2 regions of the Salinifilum ghardaiensis genome follow, and region 1 is predicted to be linked to the other one. Evidence: riboswitches for the same ligand, from Rfam matches in the RefSeq annotation. Region 1 holds a riboswitch; the other holds the start of a gene.
The links. Region 1 has a riboswitch for S-adenosylmethionine ahead of thrC (threonine synthase). Riboswitches for the same ligand answer to the same signal wherever they lie in the genome.
Positions count from the first base shown of each region.

Region 2: another riboswitch for S-adenosylmethionine. It lies ahead of ACVGV0_RS20005 (methionine ABC transporter ATP-binding protein); the one in region 1 lies ahead of thrC (threonine synthase).

Region 1 covers NZ_CM137101.1:1,184,772-1,192,418, forward strand. Annotated here, with positions in the region: gene ACVGV0_RS05310 (ComEC/Rec2 family competence protein) at 1-2,010, shown strand, start outside; gene thrC (threonine synthase) at 2,057-3,325, opposite strand; SAM riboswitch class I at 3,338-3,463, opposite strand; gene holA (DNA polymerase III subunit delta) at 3,565-4,548, shown strand; gene rpsT (30S ribosomal protein S20) at 4,654-4,914, opposite strand; gene ACVGV0_RS05330 (EamA family transporter) at 5,296-6,156, shown strand; gene ACVGV0_RS05335 (VOC family protein) at 6,184-6,573, shown strand; gene lepA (translation elongation factor 4) at 6,844-7,647, shown strand, end outside.
Region 2 covers NZ_CM137101.1:4,398,399-4,406,045, reverse strand. Annotated here, with positions in the region: gene metG (methionine--tRNA ligase) at 1-317, shown strand, start outside; gene ACVGV0_RS20025 (TatD family hydrolase) at 439-1,266, shown strand; gene ACVGV0_RS20020 (transglycosylase family protein) at 1,460-1,924, shown strand; gene ACVGV0_RS20015 (transglycosylase family protein) at 2,434-4,155, shown strand; gene rsmA (16S rRNA (adenine(1518)-N(6)/adenine(1519)-N(6))-dimethyltransferase RsmA) at 4,391-5,245, shown strand; SAM riboswitch class I at 5,512-5,598, shown strand; gene ACVGV0_RS20005 (methionine ABC transporter ATP-binding protein) at 5,856-6,878, shown strand; gene ACVGV0_RS20000 (methionine ABC transporter permease) at 6,875-7,558, shown strand.

The DNA.
Region 1 (7,647 bases):
TACGGCAACCACCGCCGAGGGGAGCGCGCCCTGGCGCCGGCCCGGCTGCGGGCGGCCGCAGTGGACGGGCGGTTGCGGGAGGTGCGGGGCCGGGTCGTGCTGCTCGTGCCCACCGCGGAGTGGAGCCACCTCGTGGCGGGCCAGCGGGTCGTGCTGCGCGGTGAGCTCCTCCCGCCGCGCCCCGGGGAGCTCACCGCGGCCGCGGTGAGCACGCACTCCGCACCACGGGGCACCGGCCCGGTTCCCGCGGTGCAGCGGGTGGCCGAACACCTGCGGCAGGGCCTGCGTGACACCTCGGAGGAGGTGCTCGGGCCGGCAGCGGCGGGGTTGCTGCCGGGGCTGGTGATCGGTGACGTCGGAGGACTGCCCGAGGAGGTGGAACAGGACTTCGAGACCGCGGGCCTGACCCACCTCGTCGCCGTGTCCGGTTCGAACGTCGCCATCGTCTGCGGCGCGGTGCTGCTGCTGGCACGCCTGGTCGGGTGCGGACCTGTGGTGTGCGCGGGCGTCGCCGCGCTGGCGCTGTGCGGGTTCGTGGTGCTGTGCGGGCCCGAACCGAGCGTGCTGCGGGCCGCCGCGATGGGGGCGATCACGCTGCTCGCGCTGGCGCTCGGGCGGGAGCGCTCCACCCTGCCGGTGCTCGCGGCGAGCGTGCTGGGGCTGCTGCTGCTCGTTCCGCGCCTGGCCGGCGAGGTCGGGTTCGCCCTGTCGGTGGCGGCCACGGCCGCGCTGGTGGTGCTCGCACCGGCCTGGTCGGCCCGGCTGCACGACCGCGGTGTTCCGGTGGGCCTGGCCGAGGCGATCACCGTCCCGGCGGCGGCCCAGCTGGCCACGGCTCCGCTCATCGCCGCCGTCTCCGGCGGGATCAGCCTCGTCGGGGTGCTCGCCAACTTGCTGGCCGGCCCCGCGGTGGCCCCGGCCACCGTGCTCGGCGTGCTCGCCACGGTCACCGCACCGGCCGTGCGGCCAGGAGCTGAGCTGTGCGTGCGACTCGCCGCTCCGGCCCTCGAGTGGATCATCGGGGTGGCCGGGCACGCGGCAGGAGTCCCGGGGGCGCTGCTGCCCTGGCCGGACGGGGTGTTCGGCGGGGTCCTGCTCGCCGGTGCCGCGCTGGTGGCGCTGCTCGCGCTGCGTTTCCGCCGGTTCCGGCGGATCGCCCTCGCGGTCGCGGTGCTCGCGGCCTGCCTCGTCCCGGTGCGGGCCGCGGTGTCGCCGTGGCCGGTCGGCGGGTGGAGCGCCGTCGTGTGCGACGTGGGCCAGGGGGATGCGGTCGTGCTGGCCACCGGACGCCCCGGGGAGGCGGTGCTCGTGGACGCGGGGCCGGACGCGGGCGCGGTGACCGGTTGCCTGCGGCGTCTCGGGGTGGAGCGCGTGCCGCTGCTCGTGCTCAGCCACCTGCACGCCGACCACGTGGGCGGCGTCGGCGGGGTGCTGGCGGAATTCCCCGTCGGTGGCGTCGCCGTCGGCCCCGTGCGCGAACCGGCCTGGGCGATGCGGGAAGTGCGCGGGCACGCGCGGCGGCACGGCGCACCCGTGCTCGGCGCGGAGGCGGGGCGCTCGCTGCGGTGGCCGGGGGTGGCCCTCGACGTGCTCGGGCCGGCCGGCTCGCTCGCGCGGACCTCCGATGAGGAAGCGGCCAACGACGCCTCCGTGGTGCTCCGCGCACGCACCCAGGCGGGCAGCGTGCTGCTGACGGGGGACGTGGAGATCCGCGGTCAGCAGCAGCTGCTGTGGTCGGGCGCGGACCTGCGGGCCGACGTGCTCAAGGTGCCGCACCACGGCTCGCGGACCACCCTGCCGCGGTTCGTCGCAGCGGTCGACCCGCGGGTGGCGGTCATCAGCGTCGGCGCGGACAACGACTACGGGCATCCGCACGGACGCCTGCTGGGCATGCTCGCGCGCGTGCCGGAGGTGCTGCGCACCGACGAGAGCGGCGACGTCGCCGTGCTGCCCGGCCGGCACGGCCCGCGCGCCGCGGCGCGCGGGGACGCGCTGCTGCCGGTCCCGTGACCGGCGCCCCGCCCCGGGAAGTCAGCCGGTGCTGGTCACCCGGGCGTCACAGGCCGAGGGCCTGGTCCACCGCCTCGGTGTTCGGCGCCACCGTCGCCTTCGGCCCCACGTGCTCGGTGACCGCGTCCATGGTCTTCAGCCCGTCACCAGTGATGAGCAGCACCGTCTCCTGGTCCGGGTCGAGCTGGCCGCTGTCGAACATCTTCTTGGCGTTGGCGACGGTCACACCGCCCGCGGTCTCGGCGAAGATGCCCTCGGTCCGCGCGAGCAGGCGGATGCCCTCGACGACCTCCTCGTCGGTGACGTCCTCGATCGCCCCGCCGGTCTTGTGCACCGTGTCCAGCACGTACGGGCCGTCGGCCGGCGCGCCGATGGCCAGCGACCGGGCGATCGTCTCCGGCCGCTGCGGCTGCACCACGTCGGTGCCCTCCTTGAACGCGGTGGACACGGGCGAGCAGCCCGCGGCCTGCGCACCGAAGATGCGCACCGGGCTCGGCTCGACCAGGCCCACCTCGCCGAGCTCGTTGAAGCCCTTGTACACCTTCGTCAGCTGCGAGCCGGAGGCGATCGGCACGACGATCTGCTCCGGCAGCCGCCAGCCCAGCTGCTCGGCGACCTCGAAGGCCAGGGTCTTCGAGCCCTCCGAGTAGTACGGCCGCACGTTGACGTTGACGAACGCCCAGTCCTCGTGCTCCCCGGCCAGCTCGGTCGCCAAGCGGTTCACGTCGTCGTAGTTGCCGTCCACGGCCAGCAGCGAGCCGTCGTAGACCGCGCTCATCATGATCTTGGCCTGTTCCAAGGTCTTCGGGACGAGCACGACCGAGTCCCAGCCCGCGCGGGAGGCCGCCGCGGCGACCGCGTTCGCGAGGTTGCCGGTGGAGGGGCAGGCGAGCACGTTGAACCCGAACTCGCGGGCGGCGGCCAGCGCGACCGCGACCACGCGGTCCTTGAACGAGTGCGTCGGGTTGCCGGTGTCGTCCTTGATCCAGATCTGCTTCACGCCCAGGGCCTTCGCCAGGTTGTCGGCGCGAAGCAGCCTCGTACAGCCGGGTTCCGTGTTCGCGATCTGATCCACGGTGGACGGGACCGGCAGGAGTTTCTTGTAGCGCCAGATCGAGCGCGGTCCGGCTTCGATCTCCTCGCGCGTGATGCGGCCGAAGTCGTAGGCGACTTCGAGCGGGGAGAAGTCCTCGAGGCTGACGAACTCCGGCGCCAGCGGCTGGCGGTGCCCCTCCTCCTTGGACACGAGCTCAGCGGCCTGTCCGAGGTCGAGGGCGGAACGCGAGGGGGTCTGTGCCTGGGCGGCAGCGGTCATGGCGAGGTCCTTTCCTCATCTCTCCCGCGGGCGGGTCGGAGTTGGCACCTTTGTCGTCGGCGGCCCCGCGTCACAGGAATGCCGACACCGGTTGCCGGGGCTTCGTCGGGCCGGTCCCTCTGCCCCTCTGGATGAGCTAGCTATCCGGTTGTGGCGGACACGCTAATGGACCGTCCCGGCATCTCGCCACAGCTGTCCACGGTGCGGAAGATCACCGGGGTCGTGCGAAGATGTGCGGTATGACCTCGCCGAACACGGTCGCCGCCCCGCTGCACCTCGTGGTGGGCGAGGAGGAACTCCTGGTTGAGCGAGCGGTGCGCGCGGCGGTCGCCGCGGCGCGCGCGGCCGACCCGGAGGCGGAGCTGCGCCGGGCGAAGGTGACCGAACTCACCGCCAGCGAGCTCGACGAGATGCTCAGCCCGTCGCTGTTCGCCGACGGGCGCATCCTCGCCGTCGAGGACTGCCAGGACGCCGGCAAGGAGATCGCCGAAGCGTTGCTGACCCACGCCCGCGAACCCGCCGACGGCGTGGTGCTGGTGATCGTGCACAGCGGCGGTGGCCGCGCCAAGCACGCCAAGGACCTGCCCAACCAGCTGAAGAAGCTCGGCGCGGCGGTCACCGAGTGCCCCCGCATCACCAAACCCGCCGACCGCGAGGCGTTCGTCCGCGAGGAGGTCCGCCGCAGCGGCGGCAAGATCGACGCCGACGGGGTCCGCGCGCTCATCGAGGCCGTCGGATCCGACCTGCGCGAGCTGTCCAACGCCGCCACCCAGCTCGTGTCGGACACCGGCGGCACGGTCGACGCCGAGGCCGTGCGCCGCTACCACCAGGGGCGCGCCGAGGTGACCGGGTTCGCCGTGGCGGAGAAGGCCGTCACCGGGGACCGCGGCGGCGCGGTCGAGGCGCTGCGGTGGGCGCTGCAGCTCGGCGTGCCGCACGTGCTCATCGCCGACGCGCTCGCCGACGCGGTGCGCACGATCGGCAAGGTCGCCTCCGCCGGCAAGGGCGGCGACCCGTTCCGGCTGGCCAGCGAGCTGGGCATGCCGCCGTGGAAGGTGAAGAAGGCCCTGGCGCAGTCGCGCGGGTGGAACAGCACCGGGATCACCGACGCGCTCGGCGTGGTCGCGGCGCTCAACGCCGACGTCAAGGGCAGCGCCGCGGACGCGAACTACGCCCTGGAGCGGGCCGTGCTCGACGTCGTCGCCCTGCACGGACGGCGCTGAGCGGCGCCCGCGCAGCGCGGGAGGGCGGCGCGACACGCGAAAGGCCGCCCGCCACCGCGCGGTGCGCGGCGAGGGGCGGCCTCGGCGGTCCCGGAGGGCCGGAAGTCAGAGCTTGTTGATCTGCCGGGCCATCGAGGACTTCTTGTTGGAGGCCTGGTTCTTGTGCAGGACGCCCTTGGTGACAGCGCGGTCCAGCGCACTCCCGGCGGCGCGCTGCAGCTCGATGGCGCGGTTCTTGTCGCCGGCGGCAGCGGCCTCCCGGAACTTGCGGATGGCCGTCTTCACGTAGGACTTCACTGCCTGGTTGCGGCGGCGGTTCTGCTCGTTGGTGCGAATCCGCTTGACCTGGGACTTGATGTTGGCCACTGGTACGCCTTCCTCGTCGCTCGACTGCTCGCGCCGCGCTGTGTACGGCACCGCCCCGGCGCGCTCGCCGACACCGCGGTCGGCGGTGCGCGGAGCGGGTTTCCTCCCCTGCGGAACGCCGCACGGCGCGAGCAATCACGATACCAAGGCTGACCTGCGAGATCGGCGGGCGGGTGCGCGGCGTGCGGGTGATGCCCTGGTTCTCGCGGTGGCGGCGCGGTACCGTGCGCCCCCGGGTGTGCCTAGGGTTCCGCCCGGCCGCGGGTGCCAGCGCCGGGGACCGGTCCGAGCGGTACCGACGACCGCCGTACGGCGGTCGCACAGCTGAAGGGACAAAAGCCTGGAGGCATCCGTCGACGAGGTGTCGGAGGGTGCCCGCCCGTGGGTCTTGCCGCCAGCCTGCTGCTGCTCGCCGCTGCCTTCGCGCACGCGGGGTGGAACCTCTTCGCCAAGCGCGCCGGCGGCGGCGCGGCGTTCGTCTGGCTCGCCGCCGCCTGTTCCGCGGTGCTGTACCTGCCGCTCGGCCTGCTCGTGCTGTGGCGGGAAGGCGCACCCGCCGGAGAGGCGTGGGCGCTCGGCGTCGGCGTCAGCGCGGTGCTCCACCTCGGCTACTACCTGCTGCTGCAGCACGGCTACGGGGTGGCCGACATGTCCGTGGTCTACCCGCTGGCGCGCGGCACCGGACCGCTGCTGGCGGTGCTCGCCGCCGTGCTGCTGCTCGGGGAGCGACCCGGTGCGCAGGGCGTTCTCGGCGGGCTGCTCGTCGTGGCGGGAGTGTTCGTCATCGGCTTCGCCGGCGGGGCCGCGCGGTCGGGAGCCCGCGTCGGCGGTGTGGCGTTCGGCCTGCTCACCGGGGCCCTGATCGCTTCCTACACGGTGTGGGACGCGCACGCGGTGACCGGTCTGGCGCTGTCGCCGCTGCTGTTCGACTGGTCCTCCTCGGTGGTGCGCGCCGCGCTGCTCGGTCCGTACGCGGGGACGCAGCGGGCGCGGGTGCGCGCCATCTGGCGCGAGCACCGGCGCGAGGTGCTCGCGGTGGCGGTGCTCTCGCCGCTGGCCTACGTGCTGGCCCTGTTCGCGATGCGGCTGGCACCGGTGAGCCTGGTGGCACCGGGACGCGAGCTCAGCATCGTCATCGCCGGGCTGCTGGCCTGGCGCGTGCTCGGCGAGCCCCGGCCGGCCCGGCGGTTGACCGGCGCAGCGGTCGTGCTGGTCGGCGCGGTGCTGCTCGGCGTCGCATAGCGGCGGGCTGCGCGGTAGAAACGCGGCATGGAGATTCTCAGCAGCCGGATGCTCCTCCGACCGCTCGACCCGGAGCGCTCCGTCCGCTTCTACCGCGACGTGCTCGGGCTCGCGATCGCCCGCGAGTTCCCGGGCGGCACGGTGTTCTTCCTCGGGCAGGGCTACCTGGAGGTCTCCGGTCGGGGGGAGCAGCCGCCGAGCGGGGACCAGTCGCTGTGGCTGCAGGTGCGCGACCTCGAAGCCGAGATGAGCAGGTTGCGCCCGCAGGTGACCGTGCTGTCCGAGGCCGAGCGCAAGCCCTGGGGCCTGGACGAGGGGTGGATCGCCGATCCGGACGGGCTGCCGATCGTGCTCGTCGAGATCCCCGCCGACCACCCGCTGCGCGTGGACGTGCGGAACCCGCCGAGCGGAGACTGAGCGCGCGCGGTTGGCGCCAGCGTCCGCCGCGGAATCCGATTGCCGGATCCGGCTCCGGCGGGCCCGCGCGCTCGCCTCCGAGCGGTGGTGCCGCGGCCCGGTGGTGACCCTGGCCGCGCGCAGCGCCCTGCGAGCTCGTCTTCCCTGCTCAGCAACACTGTCGCTGTGCAGGGCCGGGGAGCTCGCGCGCTTTCCGGAGTTGGGCTCCGGAGGCGGCCCCCGGCATGGGACGATGGGGCCAACCCGGTATCGACACGCGAGGAACCACGAGTGAGCAGCTTCGCAGACACGACGTTCACGAGTCCGGAGCGCATCCGGAACTTCTGCATCATCGCGCACATCGACCACGGCAAGTCCACGCTGGCCGACCGGATGCTGCAGCTGACCGGAGTGCTGGAGGAGCGCGCCTACCGGGACCAGTACCTGGACCGGATGGACCTCGAGCGGGAGCGCGGCATCACCATCAAGGCGCAGAACGTGCGCCTGCCGTGGAGCGTGCAGGGCCGCGACCACGTGCTGCACCTGATCGACACCCCGGGGCACGTGGACTTCAGCTACGAGGTCAGCCGCTCGTTGGCCGCCTGCGAGGGCGCGATCCTGCTGGTGGACGCCTCCCAGGGCATCGAGGCGCAGACGCTGGCGAACCTGTACCTCGCGATGGAGCACGACCTCGAGATCGTGCCGGTGCTGAACAAGATCGACCTGCCGGCCGCCGAACCGGAGAAGTACGCCAACGAGCTCGCGCACATCATCGGCTGCGACCCGGGGGACGTGCTGCACGTGTCGGCCAAGACCGGCGACGGCGTGGACTCGGTGCTCGACGCGGTGGTCGGCCGGATGCCGGCGCCGGAGGGCGAGGTCGACGCGCCGCCGCGGGCGATGATCTTCGACTCGGTCTACGACACCTACCGCGGCGTGGTGACCTACATCCGCGTCGTCGACGGCAAGATCACGCCGCGGCAGCGCATCCGCATGATGTACACCGGCGCGAACCACGAGCTGCTGGAGGTCGGCATCATCTCGCCGGACCCGAAGGCCAGCGAGGGCCTCGGCGTCGGCGAGGTCGGCTACCTG
Region 2 (7,647 bases), 1.9 Mb from region 1:
TGCACACCGCGCTGCAGGTGGTGGCGGACGCCAACGCCCTGCTGACGCCGTTCCTGCCGCACTCGGGGCAGAAGGTGCACGAACTGCTCGGCGGGACCGGCGTGTGGTCGGCCCAGCCGGAGTTGCACGAGGTCTCCGACGCCGGTGACGGGTCGCAGTACCCCGTGCTCATGGGCGAGTACGAGCAGGAGCAGGCGAGCTGGGGCCCGCAGGAGGTGCCGGTGGGCCGTCCGCTGGCGAAGCCGAAGCCCCTGTTCGGCAAGGTCGACCAGGAGCTGGCCGACACCGGCCCGGAATGGGCGCCGATCCCGGAGTGACGCCGGCGGAGTGATCGGCGGCGCGTTCGAGGAGGCACCCCGCCCGGTCGCGGACCGGCGGCGGTGCCTCCGTCGTGTGTGGACGGTGGTGTTCCCGCACCACCGCTGATGTGGAGGGATGATGAGCAGCAAGCGGGAGCTGCCGCCGGTGCCCGAGTCGTTACCGGCGGCGGCGGTGGACGCGCACACCCACCTGGACGCCATCGGTGCGACGACGCCGGAGGGCGTGCGCGCGGCGGCCGACCGCGCCGCGCGGGCCGGGGTGGGCCGGCTGGTGACGGTCGCCGACGACATCGAGTCGGCGCAGTGGACGGTGCGCGCGGCCGAGTGGGACGAGCGCGTCGTCGCCGCCGTGGCGCTGCACCCGACGCGCACGGAGAAGTTCGACGACTCCGACCGCGAGGTGCTCACCGGGCTCGTCGACCACCCGCGGGTCGTCGCGGTCGGGGAGACGGGGCTGGACTACTACTGGGACTACGCCTCGCCCGCGGCGCAGCAGGAGGCCTTCCGCTGGCACATCGACCTCGCCAAGCGCTGCGGCAAGCCGCTGATGATCCACGACCGCGAGGCGCACGAGGACATCCTGCGCATCCTCGACGAGGAGGGTGCTCCGGAAACCGTCGTGTTCCACTGCTTCTCGGGTGACGCCGACGTCGCCCGGCGGTGCCTGGACGCGGGCTACGTGCTGTCCTTCGCGGGCACGGCGACGTTCCGCAACGCCAAGGGGGTGCGCGCGGCGGCGGAGATCGCGCCCGCGGAGCAGATGCTGGTGGAGACCGACGCCCCGTTCCTGGCCCCGCACCCCTACCGCGGGCGTCCGAACGAGCCGTACTGCGTGAATTACACTCTTCGGGATCTCGCCGAGCTGCGCGGCCAGCCGCTGGAGGAACTCACCGTGGCGACCACGCGCACCGCCGAGCGGACGTTTTCACTCGATCCCGTGGCCTGACACCTGGATCCGGACTCGTCGCGTGATGTGGTAAGAGCGGCGCGTCGTCGTCCGGCTTGCGGGGGAGTGCGCACTTCGTACCGTCCGAAGTGGAAGCCGGGATGAGGAGCCCCCGAACCGGGAGCCGCCGCGGCGCACCGAGCACCCGCGGTTCCCGCGTCCTCTGCCCGGACCCGCGAGAGTCAGGACGGTTATGCGCAACGACGGCGGTACGGCCGGTTCCTCCCAGCACGCCGATCTCCCCGAGCACCGCGCCCCCGTTCCCGAGCGCCGCGGCCCCGTTCCCCGGCACCGCGGTCGCGCTGCCCGCGCTTCCGGGCGCTTCGCCCTCGCGGCGGTGTTCGCGCTCGGCGCCGCGGCCGGTCCCGCGCTGGCCGCGCAGGCGGCCCCCGCGGGCGCCGAGGGCCGGCTCGTGTGGGACAGGCTCGCCGAGTGCGAGGCGGGCGGCAACTGGCAGGCGAACACCGGCAACGGCTACTACGGCGGGCTGCAGTTCGACGCGCGGACCTGGCGAGCCTACGAGGGCGACCGGTTCGCCGGATATGCCCACAACGCTTCGCGGGAGCAGCAGATTTCAGTCGGTGAAGCGGTCCGCGCCGATCGCGGCGGCTACGGGGCGTGGCCCGCGTGCTCCCGGAAGCTGGGGCTGCCGCGGTGACGCGAGCGCCGCTGCCGTCCTCCTGCGCGGTCGTCACCAGCGAATTCCGTTCGCGTTGAGCGCGCGGGCCGCGCCGGGGAGCACTGTGCGCGCTCGCCGGCCGTCGAGCGCGGGAGTACCGCTGAACGAGTGACGAACGGGAGCGCAGCTGCGGCGAAATGTCACCGCGCGTGACGGTCAGGTCCGCGATGTTGGGTAATACGAGTCACATAGCGATGTTGGTTCCTTGGTTCGGCAGCGGAGATCACGCTAAAGTCTCAGCGCCATAACCCACGTCAACGAGTGCCGTGGGAACGGATGCCCGCTAGTCGCCGCCGGAGCACGTCGGGGAGCCAATCCGCCGGATTGGCTGGGACGGCGCTCGGCTACGGGAGTCGAGTACACACGCGAAGCACGAAAGCACCGTGCTGACCCGGGACAGGAGTGTCCGGCATGCGCCCCACGGGGGAGAGTGCGGCTCGCCGAGTCCCGCAGGTACGGCTTTTGCGCCTTCGGGAGGTAGCGACCCGGTGAACGAAAGCGACGACCCCGGCAATCCCGCGCGCAGCGGTGTCGACCAGGCGACATCCGGGATACCGGCGAACACGATTCCGCGGGGCGGCAGGCGCGGTCCCGGCGGGGGCGCCGACCAGTGGCGGACCGGCCGGTTGGCCGGAGTGATCGAGGACACCGCCGCGTGGCACCAGCCGCGCAGCGCGGAGCGGACCTGGATCGACCCGAGCGAGGCGCAGTCCCGCCCCGCGGCGCGGGCGAGCGCCGTGGGCGTGCTGGACCGCCCGCGCACGGCCGAGGCCCCGGACCCGGTGCTGTCCACGCAGGACATCCCGGCGATCGGGAGCTTCCCGGACACGATGGAGCGCGCGCTCCGCGGTTTCCCGTCCGATGACTACCCGAGCATTCCGCCGGGCACCCTGGAGATCACCCCGCAGGACGTCTACGAGGCGCTCGGCTCGGACGCCGAGGACCTGCTGGCCACGGCGGACATCGACGTCCACGAGGTCATCCGGCTGATCAACGCCGAGACCACGGTGCTGCCCGCGGTGCCGCTGCCGGTGGTCCCGGACGAGCCGGCGGAGGCCGAGGCGCAGCCGGAAGCGCAGTCCGAAGCCGACCGGGAGGAGGGCGAGGAAGCGCTCACCGCCTGGAAGCGGCGCTTCGTCAAGGGCGCCGTGGCCGCGGTCGTGCTGTCGCTGACCGGTGGCGGCGCTGCCGCGGCTGCGATGGACAAGTCCGTCACGGTCGAGGTGGACGGCAAGGAGCTGTCCGTCAACACCTACGACTCCACGGTCGGCGAGGTCCTCGAGGACGAGGGCATCAACGTGGGGCCGCACGACGCGCTGAGCCCCTCCCCGCAGGCCGAGGTCAACCACGGCGACACCATCACGCTCGACCGCGGCCGCCTGATGAAGGTGTCCGTGGACGGGCAGCAGCGCGAGGAGTGGGTCCGCTCGGCCACCGTCGGCCAGGCGCTGCGGCAGATGGGCGTGTCCGTGCAGGACGCCCAGGTCTCCGCGGACCTCAACCGGGCCGTTCCGCGCGACGGCATGACCGTCAGCGTGCAGACGAGCAAGGACATCACGGTCGTCGACGGCTCCGGCCAGCCGCGTCCGATCACCACGCACGCGGTCACCGTCCAGGACCTGCTCCGCGAGCAGAACCTCGAGCTGGGGCCGCAGGACGAGGTCACGCCCGGCGGCGGCCAGAAGATCACCGACGGCACCGAGGTGCGCATCGACCGCACCGACCGCTCGGTGATCAACGTGCGCCAGCCGATCGAACCGCCGGTGCAGGAGATCGTCGACAACTCCATGCTCAAGGGCGAGGAGCACGTCGAGAACCCCGGCAAGGCCGGGGAGAAGATCCTGGTCACCCGCGTGACCGAGCACAACGGCGACGAGGTCTCCCGGGAGACCATCAACGAGAAGGTCGTCCAGCAGGCCGAGCCCCGCGTGATCCGCGTCGGCGGCAAGGAACCGCCGAACAGCGGTGTGTGGGACAAGCTCGTGCAGTGCGAGGCCGGCGGCAACTGGCAGATCAACAGCGGCAACGGCTACTACGGCGGGCTGCAGTTCGACAAGTCCACGTGGGACGCCTTCGGCGGCGACCAGTACGCCGAGTACCCGCACCAGGCCAGCCGCGAGCAGCAGATCTCCGTCGCCGAGAAGGTGCGCGACTCGCGCGGGGGCTACGGCGCCTGGCCGGCGTGCTCGAGCGAGCTCGGCCTGAGCTGAGTGGCTGCGCGGAATTGGCCGTTGAGGGCGGGTGGATGGGGGTAGCTGGGAGAACCCCCGGCGGGTCGGTCCGCGCACGCGGGCAGGAAGCGGCTTCGCCGCTCGCCTGACGGACCGGTGCGGCGGTGGTGTCTCCGGCCGCGACCGCGGTCTCGGCCGGAAACGCGGGAGAGCGGGTCGGATCCGTCGCGGACGCGTCCGATCGCCGCCGCCCCCGGCCGGTACATTGGTGCGCGTGGACCAGCAGGCGACACTGCTCGGCCCGGCCGATGTGCGCAGGCTGGCCGAGGAGCTCGGGATCCGCCCGACCAAGAAGCTCGGGCAGAACTTCGTGCACGACGCCAACACGGTGCGGCGCATCGTGTCCACCGCCGGTGTGGACGCCGGCGACGTGGTGCTCGAGGTGGGACCGGGACTGGGGTCGCTGACCCTGGGGCTGCTGGACCGGGTCCGCGCGGTCACCGCGGTCGAGGTCGACGCGGCGCTGGCGGGGCGGCTGCCGCGCACGGTCGCCGAGCGCGCCCCGGAGCGCAGCGAGCACCTGCGCACCGTGCAGGCGGACGCGTTGCGCGTGCGCGCGGAGGACTTCCCGGAGAACCCGAGCGCGCTGGTGGCGAACCTGCCGTACAACGTGGCCGTGCCGGTGGTGCTGCACCTGCTCGCGGAACTGCCGAGCGTGCGCAGTGGACTCGTGATGGTGCAGGCCGAGGTCGCCGACCGGCTCGCCGCCAGCCCGGGCGGGCGCGACTACGGCGTGCCGAGCGTGAAAGCCGCGTGGTTCGCCGAAGTGCGGCGCGCCGGTTCCGTTCCGCGCGGCGTGTTCTGGCCGGTGCCGAACGTGGGATCCGGGCTGGTGGCGTTCGAGCGCGTCGATCCGCCCTCGGCGGTGCCGCGCGAGGAGGTGTTCCGCCTCGTCGACCAGGCCTTCGCGCAGCGCCGGAAGACGCTGCGCGCGGCGCTGTCGCCGTGGGCGGGTTCGGCCGGGCGCGCCGAGGAGCTGCTGCGGGCGGCGGGCATCGACCCCGCGGCCCGCGGGGAGCGGCTGCGCGTGGCCGATTTCGCGCGCATCGTGGAGCGCGCCCGCGGCTGACCCCGTTCGGCGGTGCCCGTTCCGAGGTACCCGTTCCGCGGGATCAGCGCGAGGGTGCGAGCACCTCGCGCCCCGGGCCGAACGCGTCCGGAACGGGACTCCGCGGACGAACGCCTCCGGGTTGAACGCGAGCTGTGGCCACCCGAACGCGCGTCGTCGCCACTCGAACGCGTGGGCGCGACATGTCCGATCCGTTTCGTTACGTGGGCCATAACAGCTTGCGCGGGAGCGTGCCAGTAGGGTCTACTATTCGGGAAATCGCGAAGAACCCATCCTGAGCGGCCGAGAGACCTGGCTCGACGACGCCGCAGCAACCACCCCCGGGCAGGTGCTAACGCCAGGAACGATGGAGTTGTGGTGTCCATTTCCCTGCCTGCCAGTCAGCCCGGCCCGACCGGCGGAAGCGCACTCGCCGGACTCGACGCGGCGGAGCGCTCGGAGCGCTGCGTTCCCTCCCCGAGGCTGCTGACGCAACGGCGCGTCATCGATCACGGGCGGCGCACCACGACCGGCTGTCGAACTGGGATGTGATCCCCCAGCCGTCCTCCTTCCCACTCCGCCCCGGGCATTCGTGTGTCCAGGGCCGGTGCGAGCTGATCTGGAGCCGATCGTGATCACTGTTGAGAACCTGACGAAAACCTTCCCGCACAACGGGGAAACCGTGCGTGCCCTGGACAACGTGTCGCTCGAGGTGCCTGCGGGCAGCGTCTGCGGCGTGGTCGGGTCGAGCGGTGCCGGCAAGTCCACGCTCGCCCGGTGCCTCGCGCTGCTGGAGCGCCCCGAGAGCGGCGCCATCCGCGTCGACGGGACCGACCTGCTCTCGCTGCAGGGGCGCGACCTGCGCGCCGCCCGTCGGCAGATCGGCGTTGTGCCGCAAGGGGATTCGCTGCTGCGGCAGCGCACCGCGGCCGGCAACGTCGCCCTGCCGCTGGAGGCGGCGAAGGTGGGCGCACCGCAGCGGCGCAGCCGCGTCGCCGAGCTGCTCGACCTCGTCGGCCTGTCGGACAAGGCCTCGATCTACCCGGACCAGCTCTCCGGCGGGCAGCGGCAGCGCGTGTCGATCGCCCGCGCGCTGGCGGCGAAGCCCTCGGTGCTGCTGGCCGACGAGCCGACCTCCGCGCTGGACCCGGGCACGACCGACTCGGTGCTGACCGTGCTCGACCGCGTCCGCTCCGAACTGGGCGTCACCGTGCTCGTGGTCACCCACGACATGGCGGTGGTGCGCCGCGTCGCCGATGACGTCGCCGTGCTGGAGCAGGGCAGCGTGGTCGAGAACGGCAGGGTGCTGGACCTCGTCACCGAACCGGGCAGCCGGATCGGCACGACCCTGCTGCCGGAGACCGACCAGGCCGACCGCGTCGTCGGCGCCGTCGGCGGGCAGCACGACGTCGTCGCCGAGGTCGTGCTGGTCGGGTTCGCCGCGGTGGGGGCGCTGCTGCCGGAGGCCTCGAGCCGGTTCGACGTGGGATTGGACATCCTCGGCGGCGGACTGACCCGCCTGGGCGACACCCCGGTGGCGAAGTTCCGGATCGGGATCACCGGTGAGCGGTCCGAGTCCGCCCTGAAGTGGATGGTCGAGCGCGACGCGCACGTGCGTCGCAGCCCAGTGAGTGTTGACGGAGTTGCCGCGTGACTGATGTGACCCCCTGGGCCGAGGTGTTCGAACTCCTCGGCCCAGCGACGGTCGAAACCCTGTACATGGTGCTGGTGGCGACCCTGCTCGCAGTGCTCGGCGGGCTACCGCTCGGCGTGCTGCTGCACATGACTTCGCCGGTCGGGCTGAACCCGCGGCCGACGTTGTACAGGGTCCTCGGCGTGATCGTCGACGTGGTCCGCTCGGTGCCGTTCGTGGTGCTGCTGGTCGTGCTGGCGGCGTTCACGCGGCTGCTGGTGGGCACCTCCATCGGCAGCACCGCGGTGATCGTGCCGCTGACCGTGGGAGCCGTGCCGTTCTTCGCGCGGTTGACGCAGAACGCGCTGCGCGAGGTGAACTTCACCGTGGTGGAGGCCGCGGTGACGACCGGGTCGAGCCGGCTGCGCATCGTGTGGACGGTGCTGCTCGGCGAGGCCCGGGCCGCGCTGGTCGGCGCGGTGGGCGTCACCGCCGTGGCGCTGATCGGCTACGCCGCCATGGCCGGCGCGATCGGCGGCGGCGGGCTCGGCACCACCGCGATCCAGGACGGCTACCAGGGCTACGACGACCGGGTGCTCTACAGCTCGGTCGTGGTGCTCGGGGCCCTGGCCTTCGCCATGCAGCTGACCACCGACGCGGTCGCCAAGCTCGTGGACCGGCGCCGCGCCGCCAGCGGGTGACCGCGGGCGGCCGCCGGGGCCCGGTACCGGCCGCTGAGTTGTTTTCCGCAATCCCCTGACGCCTCCCGTCGGGGGCGGGCACCCCGCAC